One region of the Arthrobacter rhombi genome, then DNA from elsewhere that is predicted to be linked to it. Evidence: riboswitches for the same ligand, from Rfam matches in the RefSeq annotation. Region 1 holds a riboswitch; the other holds the start of a gene.
The links. Region 1 has a riboswitch for S-adenosylmethionine ahead of ABD088_RS10000 (hypothetical protein). Riboswitches for the same ligand answer to the same signal wherever they lie in the genome.

Region 1 (4,679 bases):
TGGCGAACGTGCTCACTGGCACCGCGGAGCCCGGCGGACGACTGCCGTTTGTGCTGCCGACAGACGCCGGACATCTACCGCCGTTCGACAGCTCGGCGAAGACCGTCGTCTACGATGACAGGTGGGGTCAGCGTCGGCTCGACGGCGACGGAAACGCGCCCGCATTCCCCTTCGGGTTCGGCTTGGGCTACACGACGATCGAACACCGGCTCCTGGACCACAGCTTCGACGACACGGGTGGTACCGCGGAGGTGCTCGTGACGAACACTGGCGACCGCAAGGGCTCGACCGTCGTGCAGGTCTATGCCGCTGACGTCTCGAATCGCAGGCCGGTAGCCCAGCTGCTGGGCTTCCGTAAGGTGACGCTGGAGCCCGGTGCGGAGACGACCGTCCAGGTCTCACTGGATGCGGGGCCCACGCTGCAGCGAGATCCGGCGACACGGCGCTGGTCGCCCCGCGCGGGCGACTGGGCCCTGCTCGCCGCCCAACACAGCCCCGCGAGCTGGGCGGGTGCTGGTGCGTTACGACGCGCAGGGGGATGACCGGCGAAGAAGGCGCCTCGGATGGCCCGCCGGCGTGCGCCCGACATGGGTCGCGCGCGTCCCGGTCACTCGGGGAGGGGCGGCAACGGTGCCGACTGCCCTTCGATGCGGACGGGCAGTACGTCGTCACCGCGCAGCATGGTGCGGAGCAACCGGCGTGGCTCCCAACGGAGCGACATGGACGCCGGGTCGCGCCGCAGAACCATGCCCCCGTTCGGAGTCGCATACCGCTTCTCCAGATCGCCCAGCTCCTCTGCACGCAGCAGGGCGACCGTACTACCCACCGCCTGGTCGACCAGGCGGAGCAGTGAGGAGGGTCCCCTCAGGTCGGACGCGACGAGGTGCTGCTCACTCGTGGCGAGGATCGTCCTCTGCGCCGCGCGTGTCACGACCAGAGGACGGGACGGACCCTCCAGCAGGCCAGCCAGCACGTCCGCCGCTGCATCCGGACGACCGGCTTTCCGCGCCGCCGCCTGCATCCGCCGCAGGCGGCCCGGCTCACGGAGGACCCCGTCGATCTTCCAGCCGATCGTGGCGGTGGTGTTGCAGCGCACGGCGGCCCCCTGCTCCATCAGGTAGTCGCCGTTTCGGACCTCCTGGCCCGGGATGGGGTTCACCAACACCATGGGCAGCCCCGCGGCCATGCATTCCGACGCCGTCAACCCGCCCGGTTTGCCCACGAACAGGTCGGCGCGACGCAGCAGCTCCGGCATCTTGTCCGTGAAGCCAATCACGCGGTAACGGTCGCCGGCAGGCTCCACCAGCTGCTCGATGCGCCGACGCAGCGCGTCATCGTGTCCACACACGACCGTGGCCGTGAATGCGGACCGCATATGCAGCGTCTGCTGCACAACTGCGGCGGCGTAGTCACCGCCTTTGGCGCCCGCGGAGATCAACAGCATCGGGGGCTCGTTGGCATCGCGCGCGGGCGTGGTGTCCGGCTTCACCGCGATGGGGATCCCCGTGGCCGCGATGCGGTCGGTAGGCAGACCAAGCGCGGTCAGCTCGATCCTCGCCTCTTCCCTGGCCACGAAGAGCTGGTGGAACGCGCTCGTCAGCCACAGGCCTTGGAAGTCGTAGTCCGTCGTGACGACAGCCGTCTTGGCGTCGATCACGCCCCGAAGGAGCAGGGTTGCCAGCAGCTGGGCCGGCAGGAAGTGCGTACACACGATCGCCGTCGGTCGGAACCGTTTGATCGCACGGACCACCGGAAAGGCATTCACCCGAGTCCAGGGGTCGATCGGGCCTCGGCGCCGGAACGGCGGGTCACTGGCGTCGTAGCCCCACTCGACCAGCCACGGCAGGCCCTCGACCAGAACGAAGTACCCCTTCCCCAACACGTCTCGGTAGAGCGCGCTACTGACCTGCAGGACGTCCAGCACCTGCACCTCGGAAATGTCGGCGCGCGCGGAGCACGCCTGCTGTACCGCCGCCGCGGCGCTGTTATGCCCCGATCCCACCCCTGCGGACAGGATCATCACGCGCTCACCTCCGGCGGTGTTGGAGCCCCGTGCCGGCGTCTTACGCATGAGGAAAGAGTAGCGGACCGCATCGTCTCCCACGGATCCACATCTACTGGCGGATACTTTTTCTTCGCGACAGGGCCAGGAGGACTTGAGCGACGTGGCTGGGTCTGCACCATGGACCTGCCACCGTTCACGTCAGCCCAGCCTGGGCATCAGGGCCACGGAGCTTGCGCCGTCGCCCTCTCAATCGGCGACGCCATAACGGTCGGCGTCGGACTTTTCGATAGCTAGCCCCCTCACGGAGCCAAGCTGGAGGAGTTCATCGGCGCACCGGTGTTCCGGTAACCGCGGCGAACTGTGCGGCCAGCTGCTCATCGTGCTCCAACTGGCACGGTTTCAACGGCCGGGCTGCCAGCTGCACGTAGGCCCGTCCGGCGCTGCGCTGCGGATCGGCCGGTACGGCCAGGAGCCGTGCGCCCGGATGCCAGTGGCAGGTCACCGCGCCCACCAGCGGCAGCCCGGCACCGTCGTCGTGCCCGGGAACCGGGAGCGTACAGCGCAACGCGGCGGCCAGCTCGGCCACCCCGTGGTAGTGGCCGCGCCAGCGCACCCCGGTGGGGCAGGCCAGGGTGAGCGACTGGGTGGGGGGATCGACGAAGACGGTGACCGGAACCCAGGCGGCGGCGTCGGCCAGCAGTTCGGGGTGGGCCGTTCCGAACGCGGGACGGTGCCCCGGGGTGCCGGAGTGGCAGTCGGAAGCGGGACGGTGGGTGGACAGATGGCCCATGGGTTGCCTTTCGCGTGCTCTTGCCCGACACCGTGCGTGCCGGGCCGCTTCGTCATCCGAACCACCCGTGAAGCATGGGGTTGGTGTGCGGCCGGGTCGGAGCCCGTGCATGGCCGCATCTCGTGAAGCTGGAACCCAGCCTAGCGGATGCGAGACGCGGGGTAACTTCTTCGCCCGTGGCGTAGCCGGTTTGCGTTGGGCTTCCACGTGGGATGGGATGGGGAAAAGACCTTTGCCGGGTTGTGCCCGGCCCCCGAAGGAGTGATCCGACAATGACCGTCCCCGCAGCCGCCCGGCCGCCGCGCCCGCTGGTGGTGCTGGAGGTGGTGACCCGACGCAAGATCGGCAAGCACATGGTCCGCCTGACCCTGGGTGGGGAGGGCTTCGCCGCCTTCCGCAACAAGGAAGCCACCGACAAGTACGTCAAGCTGCTGTTCGCCGATCCCGCCCTGGGCCTCACCCCGCCCTATGACCTGGAGGAACTGCGCGCCGTGCTGCCGCCCGAGCGGATGCCGGTGCGGCGTACCTACACGGTGCGCAGCGTCAACGAGGCGGCCGGGACCCTGCAGATCGACTTCGTCGTGCACGGCGAGGACGGCATCGCCGGGCCGTGGGCCAACCACGCCAAGCCCGGGGACCTGGTCTGCTTTTCAGGCCCCGGCGGGATGTATGTCCCCTCCCCGGAGGCTGACTGGCACCTGCTCGCCGGTGACGAATCGGCGCTGCCGGCCATCGCCGCCGCCCTGGAGGCCATGGACCGCTCCGCGGTCGGCGAGGTCTACGTCGAGGTCGCCGAGGAGAAGGACGAGATCAAGTTCAAGGCCCCCAAGGGCATGAACGTGCACTGGTTGCACCGCGGTGGCCCGTTCACCCCGGAGAGCACCCGGCTGGCCGCAGCCGTCATGGCCGGCACCTGGCGCGAGGGCGACGTGCAGGTCTTCGCCCACGGTGAGCGCGAGATGGTCAAGGCGCTGCGCCGCTACCTCGCGGATGAAAAGGGAGTGGACCGCAAGGCGCTCTCGCTCTCCGCCTACTGGGCGTTCGGCAGGGCCGAGGAGACGTTCCAGGCGGAGAAGCGCGAACCCATCGGGCAGATCTTCCCCGACGAACCAGGGATCCAGACCGCAGTCCGCGGCTGAGCCCGGGTCTACCGGATCCCCGGATGGCTTCGGGCTGCGGGATCCAGCACGACGGCGGCGCCTACCTGTCGTACGCTTCCTGGCTCCACAGGTGGAACAGAGCGTGCGCCCGGTAGGGGCGCCACGCTTCCGCCCGGTCCGCTGACTCCCGGGCACTGATCCGCCCCAGCGCCCGGCGCAACACCAGGTCTCCGGGGGTGAACGCATCGGGATCCAGCCGGGCCCGCACGTCCAGGTAGTCTGCGCTCCAGGGGCCGATGCCCGGAAGCGCCAGCAGCTCGTCGCGGGTGAGCGGGAACGCGCCGGCCGGTTGCGCGCCGGCGTGGCTGAAGGCGTCGGCCACGGCCAGCAAGGTGCGGGTACGGGCGTGTGTCAGCCCGATCGCCGCCTGCAGTTCAGCTGCGGGAATCCGCGCGACGACGTCCGCCGCCGGGAACAGCTTCATCCCGGCCACCGGAGTGCCGCCGTACCCGGTAACGAGACGGCCGGCGAAGGTCCGCATGGCTGCCACGGAGACCTGCTGGCCCAACACGGTCGTCGCCGCTGCCTCGAAGGGATCGGGGTAGCCGATCCGCCGCAGCGCCGGGCGCCGGGTGACCAGCGGCGCGAGCAGGGGATCGCGCGAGAGGTGGGCGTTCACGGGCGTCAGGTCGTCATCAAGTCCCAACCAGCGGCGGATGATGGCCTCCAGCGTGGCCGCCTCGGCGGCATAGAGCGGGTCCCCGAGGGACCTCGCCCGGACCGC
Region 2 (4,679 bases), on a different contig from region 1:
CGGTCGCCGGCGCCGAAGAGCTTCTGGCGCAGGGTGCCGGGCGTGTATTCGGTGGGGTAGGCGCCAAGTTTCTGCAGCTCGGGGATGACATGTTCCACGACGTCCTCGAACGTGCCCGGGGTGATGGCGTAGGCCAGGTTGAACCCGTCGACGTCGGTGTCCTCGACCCATTCGACGAGCTTGGCCGCGACTTCCGCGCCGCTGCCCACGGTCACCGGACCGAACCCGCCGACGCCGATCCATTCGGCGAGCTGGCGGATGGTCCACGGCTTGCCGTCGTCGCCGGAGGCCTTCTTGAAGGTCTCGACCGAGGACTGGATGGCGTTGGATTGCACATCCTCGCCGATGACGTCATCGAGGTCGTACTGGGACATGTCGATGCCGGTCCAGCCGGAGAGCAGGGCCAGGGCGCCGTCCAGGTCGGTGTAGGAGGCGTAGTCCGCGTACTTGGCCTGGGCCTCCTCGGTGGTGGCACCGGTGATGATGGTCTGCATGGTGTAGATCTTCACGTCATGGGCATCGCGTCCGGCGGCCACGGCATTGGCGCGGATCTTCTGCACCGATTCGACCAGCAGCTCCTTGGTGGGGCTGTTCACGAAGACCGATTCGGCGTTCTCACCGGCGAACTCCAGGCCGCGCTTGGAGGCACCTGCCTGGTAGATGACCGGCGTGCGCTGCACCGAGGGTTCGGTGATGGCGATGCCCGGGACCTTGAAGTACTTGCCCTCGTGGCCGATCTCGTGGACCTTGGACGGGTCAGTGTAGACGCCGGACTCACGGTCGCGGATGACGGCGTCATCTTCCCAGGAGCCCTCGAGCAGCTTGTAGACGACTTCGAGGTACTCGTCGGCGTGGTCGTAGCGCTCGTCATGTTCCATCTGGTCTTCCTGGCCCATGTTGCGGGCGGCGGAGGGCAGGTAGCCGGTGACGACGTTCCAGCCGATGCGGCCGTTGGTCAGGTGGTCCAGGGTCGCCAGGCGGCGGGCGAACGGGTACGGGTGCTCGTACGCGGTTCCGGCGGTGACGCCGAAGCCCAGGTTCTCGGTGACCGCTGCCATGGCGGAGACCAGCAGGAACGGGTCGTTGACCGGGACCTGCGCGCCGGCGGAGAGCGGCGTGGTGTTGGTGGAGCCGTAGACGTCGTAGGTGCCCAGCACGTCGGCGATGAAGATGCCGTCGAACAGGCCCTTCTCCAGTGTCTTGGCCAGTTCGGTCCAGTAGCCGAGCTCCTTGTAGCGCCAGGCCTGGTCCTGCGGGTGGCGCCAGAGGCCGGGCGACTGGTGGACCACGCAGTTCATGTCGAATGCGTTGAGGCGGACGTGGCGGCGTGCCGGTGTGGTGCTCATTGTTCTCCTTCGGGGGTCCTGAGGTCGCCGACGGCGCTGAGCTTGCGCGGGGCCGTGGCGTTGACCTCGTAGTCGCCGACGATGCGGGACTTGTACATGGCGGGGTTGTGGGTGGCCACGGTGCGCGCGTTGCGCCAGTGGCGGTCGAGGTTGCAGCGGGTGGAGGTCGAGGAGGCACCGAGCCCGTCGAAGAGCGAGGTGGCAGCCTGCAGGACCAGCGGCTGCACGGCGGACTGGGCGCGGTTGGCCGCGAGCTCGCAGACCGCATACTGCTCGGCGGCGCTCAGACCGGGTTGGCCGATGGCCTCCTCGAGCTCGGCGGTGGCGGCCAGCACGATCGCATCCACGGCGAACGTCGTCGCGGAGATCTCCCCGATGACCTGCAGCACCTGGGGTTCACGCCGCGAGGCCACCCCGGTCCCGGTGCTGAACGCCCGGGTGCGCAGTTGGGTGTGGGCCCGCGCATCGGCGAGCACGGCGCGGGCGATTCCGGCCTGGACGGCGAGCAGGACCAGCTGGAAGATGGCCGACTCCGGGTGGATCTCCAGGACCGCCGGATCCAGCAGGGTGTCGACGGGGACCCGCTCAAAGGTCGTCGAGCCGGTGCCGGTGAGCTGCTGGCCGAAGCCGTCCCAGTCGTCGTAGATCCGCACTGCCGAATGCCGGGTGGACACCACGGCGATGTGCCGGCCGGGCACTCCGGGAGCGGTCGCGGTGACCGCGACCCAGTCGGCGAAGATCGTTCCGGTGCAGTAGTACTTCTCCCCCGTGAGCAGCCATCCGGTGCCGGTCGACTCGACGACGGTGTTGAGCTGGCCCAGGTCGTTGCCGCCGCGTTCGGTGTAGGCGTTGCCGACGATCTGGCCCGTGACGAAGCGCGCAAACCAGCGGGCCTTCACCGACTCGTCCTCGAGCAGCAGCACGGATTCAACGAAGCCGATGTGCGAACGCAGCAGCTGGGCGATCTGTGAATCAGCCTCCCCGAGTTCGATCAGCAGGCGGAAGGAGTCCACCAGGGTGGCCCCGAATCCGCCGGCCGCGCGGGGTACCCGCAGGGCACCGAACCGTGCCTGGTTCAGCCAGCCGACTTGTTCGATGGGCAGGATCCGTCCGGCATCGCGATCCGCGGCGCCCTCGGCGATCCGGGCGAATACGGGGCGGAAGATCGCGGCGAGCTCGTCGTAGCGGGAATCGGCTGGGACGCCGGGGGTGAGCTTGATCAGGTGGCGGGGGGCCACCTCGTCGATCGGCACAGCGGACATTGACAATCACTCCATCGGTTCCGGCGTGAGCACCTTCCTCCCGGGTGAACGGGAAGGGGTTGCTGCGGCGTCATCGAGCCAGATCTCTCGGCCGCTCTGGATGGTTACTGCCTCCATTGGGCCACACGAAGTACCCCCACGACAACCACCGTCCCCCGCATGACGACCCGTTCCCAGCCCGGGGGCACCCCGGAACACCACCGCCCAACGTCGAACAATGGCGGTGATTTCGGGGTTTCTGGTGCGATTTATTCACCACCGGGACCCCCGCAGGACCCTTGATGAAATATTTCGCAACGCGTCGCAGAAGTTGCCCGCACCCCACCCGCTGGTCTTCAGTAGAGGGGAACCCATCCCGAGCGGCCGAGAGACGTGGCTCCGTGACGCCGCAGCAACCACGCCGGACGGCGCAGCACCCCAGGTGCGGCGGCATCCGGCACAGGTGCTTCCGCCATGACCGATGGAGCTGATTTCATGAGCACTGCCCCCACATCCACCACCGTCGCCCTCGACGCGTCCGCCGTCGGACCCGACACCGGGTTTGCCTCCGAGGCCGAACGCCTGGACTTCTGGGCCGCCGCCGCAGCCCGGCTGCAGTGGGCCGAGCCCTGGCACACCATCCACAGCGCCACCCCCGTGGATCCGCAGGCCCGCCGCGGCCCGGAGCTGCGCTGGTTCGAGGGCGGGACGCTGAACGCCGCGGTGAACTGCGCCGACCGCCACGTTGCGGCAGGTCGCGGCGACAAAGTGGCCCTGCACTTCGAGGGCGAACCCGGCGACCGCCGCACGGTCACCTACGCGGAGCTGACCGAACTCGTGTCCCAGGCCGCCAACGCGCTGACGTCGTTGGGCATCGGGGCGGGTGACCGCGTGGTCATCTACCTGCCGGTGCTGGTGGAAACCATCGTCATCACGCTGGCCTGCGCCCGCATCGGTGCGGTGCATTCGCTGGTCTTCGGTGGCTTTTCCGCCGAGGCGCTGCGGTTCCGGGTCGAGGACACCGGCGCAAAGCTGCTGGTCACCACCGACGGCCAGTTCCGCCGGGGCACCGCCGTCCCGGTGAAGGACAACGCGGACGCCGCAGTCGCCGGGGACAACGCGATCGAGCACGTTCTCGTCATCCGCCGCACCGGCAGCGACATCGCGTGGACCGCAGGCCGGGATCTCTGGTGGCACGAGGCCGTCGAGACCCAGCCGCGCACCCACGCCGCCCAGGCGTTCGACGCCGAGACGCCGCTGTTCATCATGTACACCTCCGGCACCACCGGCAAGCCCAAGGGGCTGGTGCACACCACCGGCGGCTACCTCACCCAGGCCTCGTGGAGCCACGAGTTCCTCTTCTCCCACCCCGATCCGTCCCGCCGCGGCGACGACGTCCACTGGTGCACCGCCGACCTGGCCTGGGTCACCGCCCACACCTACGAGATCTACGGTCCGCTCTCCAACGGCGTCACCCAGGTCATCTACGAGGGCGTCCCCAACGCCCCACACCCCGGCCGGCACTTCGAGATCATCGAACGGTACGGCGTGACCAGCTACTACACGGCCCCCACGCTGGTCCGCTCGCTCATGGGCTGGTTCCCCGACGGCATCCCCGCCGCTTACGATCTCTCCTCCATCCGCCTGGCCGGCACCGTCGGCGAGGCGGTCAACCCGGAGGCCTGGCGCTGGCTGCGCACCCAGGTCGGCCGCGATGCCCTCATCCCCGGCCAGCCCGACGCCGGCATCCCGATGGTGGACACCTGGTGGCAGTCGGAAACCGGGGCCACCATCCTCTCCCCCCGCCCGTCCGACACCGTCTTCAAACCCGGCTGCGGCACCCGCGCCCTGCCCGGCGTCTCCACGGACATCGTGGACGACGGCGGCGCCCGGGTCCCTGCCCAGGTGCAGGGCAACATCGTGCTCACCTCCACCGGCCCGGCCATGGCCCGCACCGTCTGGGGCAATCCGGAACGCTACTTCACGTCCTACTGGGAGAAGTACGCGACCCAGGGCTGGTTCCTCGCCGGCGACGGCGCCAAGTACGACGACGACGGCGACACCTGGATCCTGGGCCGCACCGACGATGCAC

Region 2: linked by a shared signal. The riboswitch ahead of ABD088_RS01885 (acyl-CoA dehydrogenase family protein) and the one ahead of ABD088_RS10000 (hypothetical protein) in region 1 are both predicted to bind S-adenosylmethionine.

The regions. Positions count from the first base shown of each region.
Region 1 is NZ_BAAAIV010000011.1:126,953-131,631, forward strand. It holds gene ABD088_RS09990 (beta-glucosidase family protein) at 1-542, shown strand, start outside; gene ABD088_RS09995 (MGDG synthase family glycosyltransferase) at 608-2,071, opposite strand; gene ABD088_RS10000 (hypothetical protein) at 2,328-2,795, opposite strand; SAM riboswitch class IV at 2,807-2,923, opposite strand; gene ABD088_RS10005 (siderophore-interacting protein) at 3,068-3,934, shown strand; gene ABD088_RS10010 (DNA-3-methyladenine glycosylase family protein) at 3,996-4,679, opposite strand, start outside.
Region 2 is NZ_BAAAIV010000003.1:184,238-188,916, forward strand. It holds gene ABD088_RS01880 (LLM class flavin-dependent oxidoreductase) at 1-1,346, opposite strand, end outside; gene ABD088_RS01885 (acyl-CoA dehydrogenase family protein) at 1,343-2,608, opposite strand; SAM riboswitch class I at 2,617-2,715, opposite strand; gene acs (acetate--CoA ligase) at 3,062-4,679, shown strand, end outside.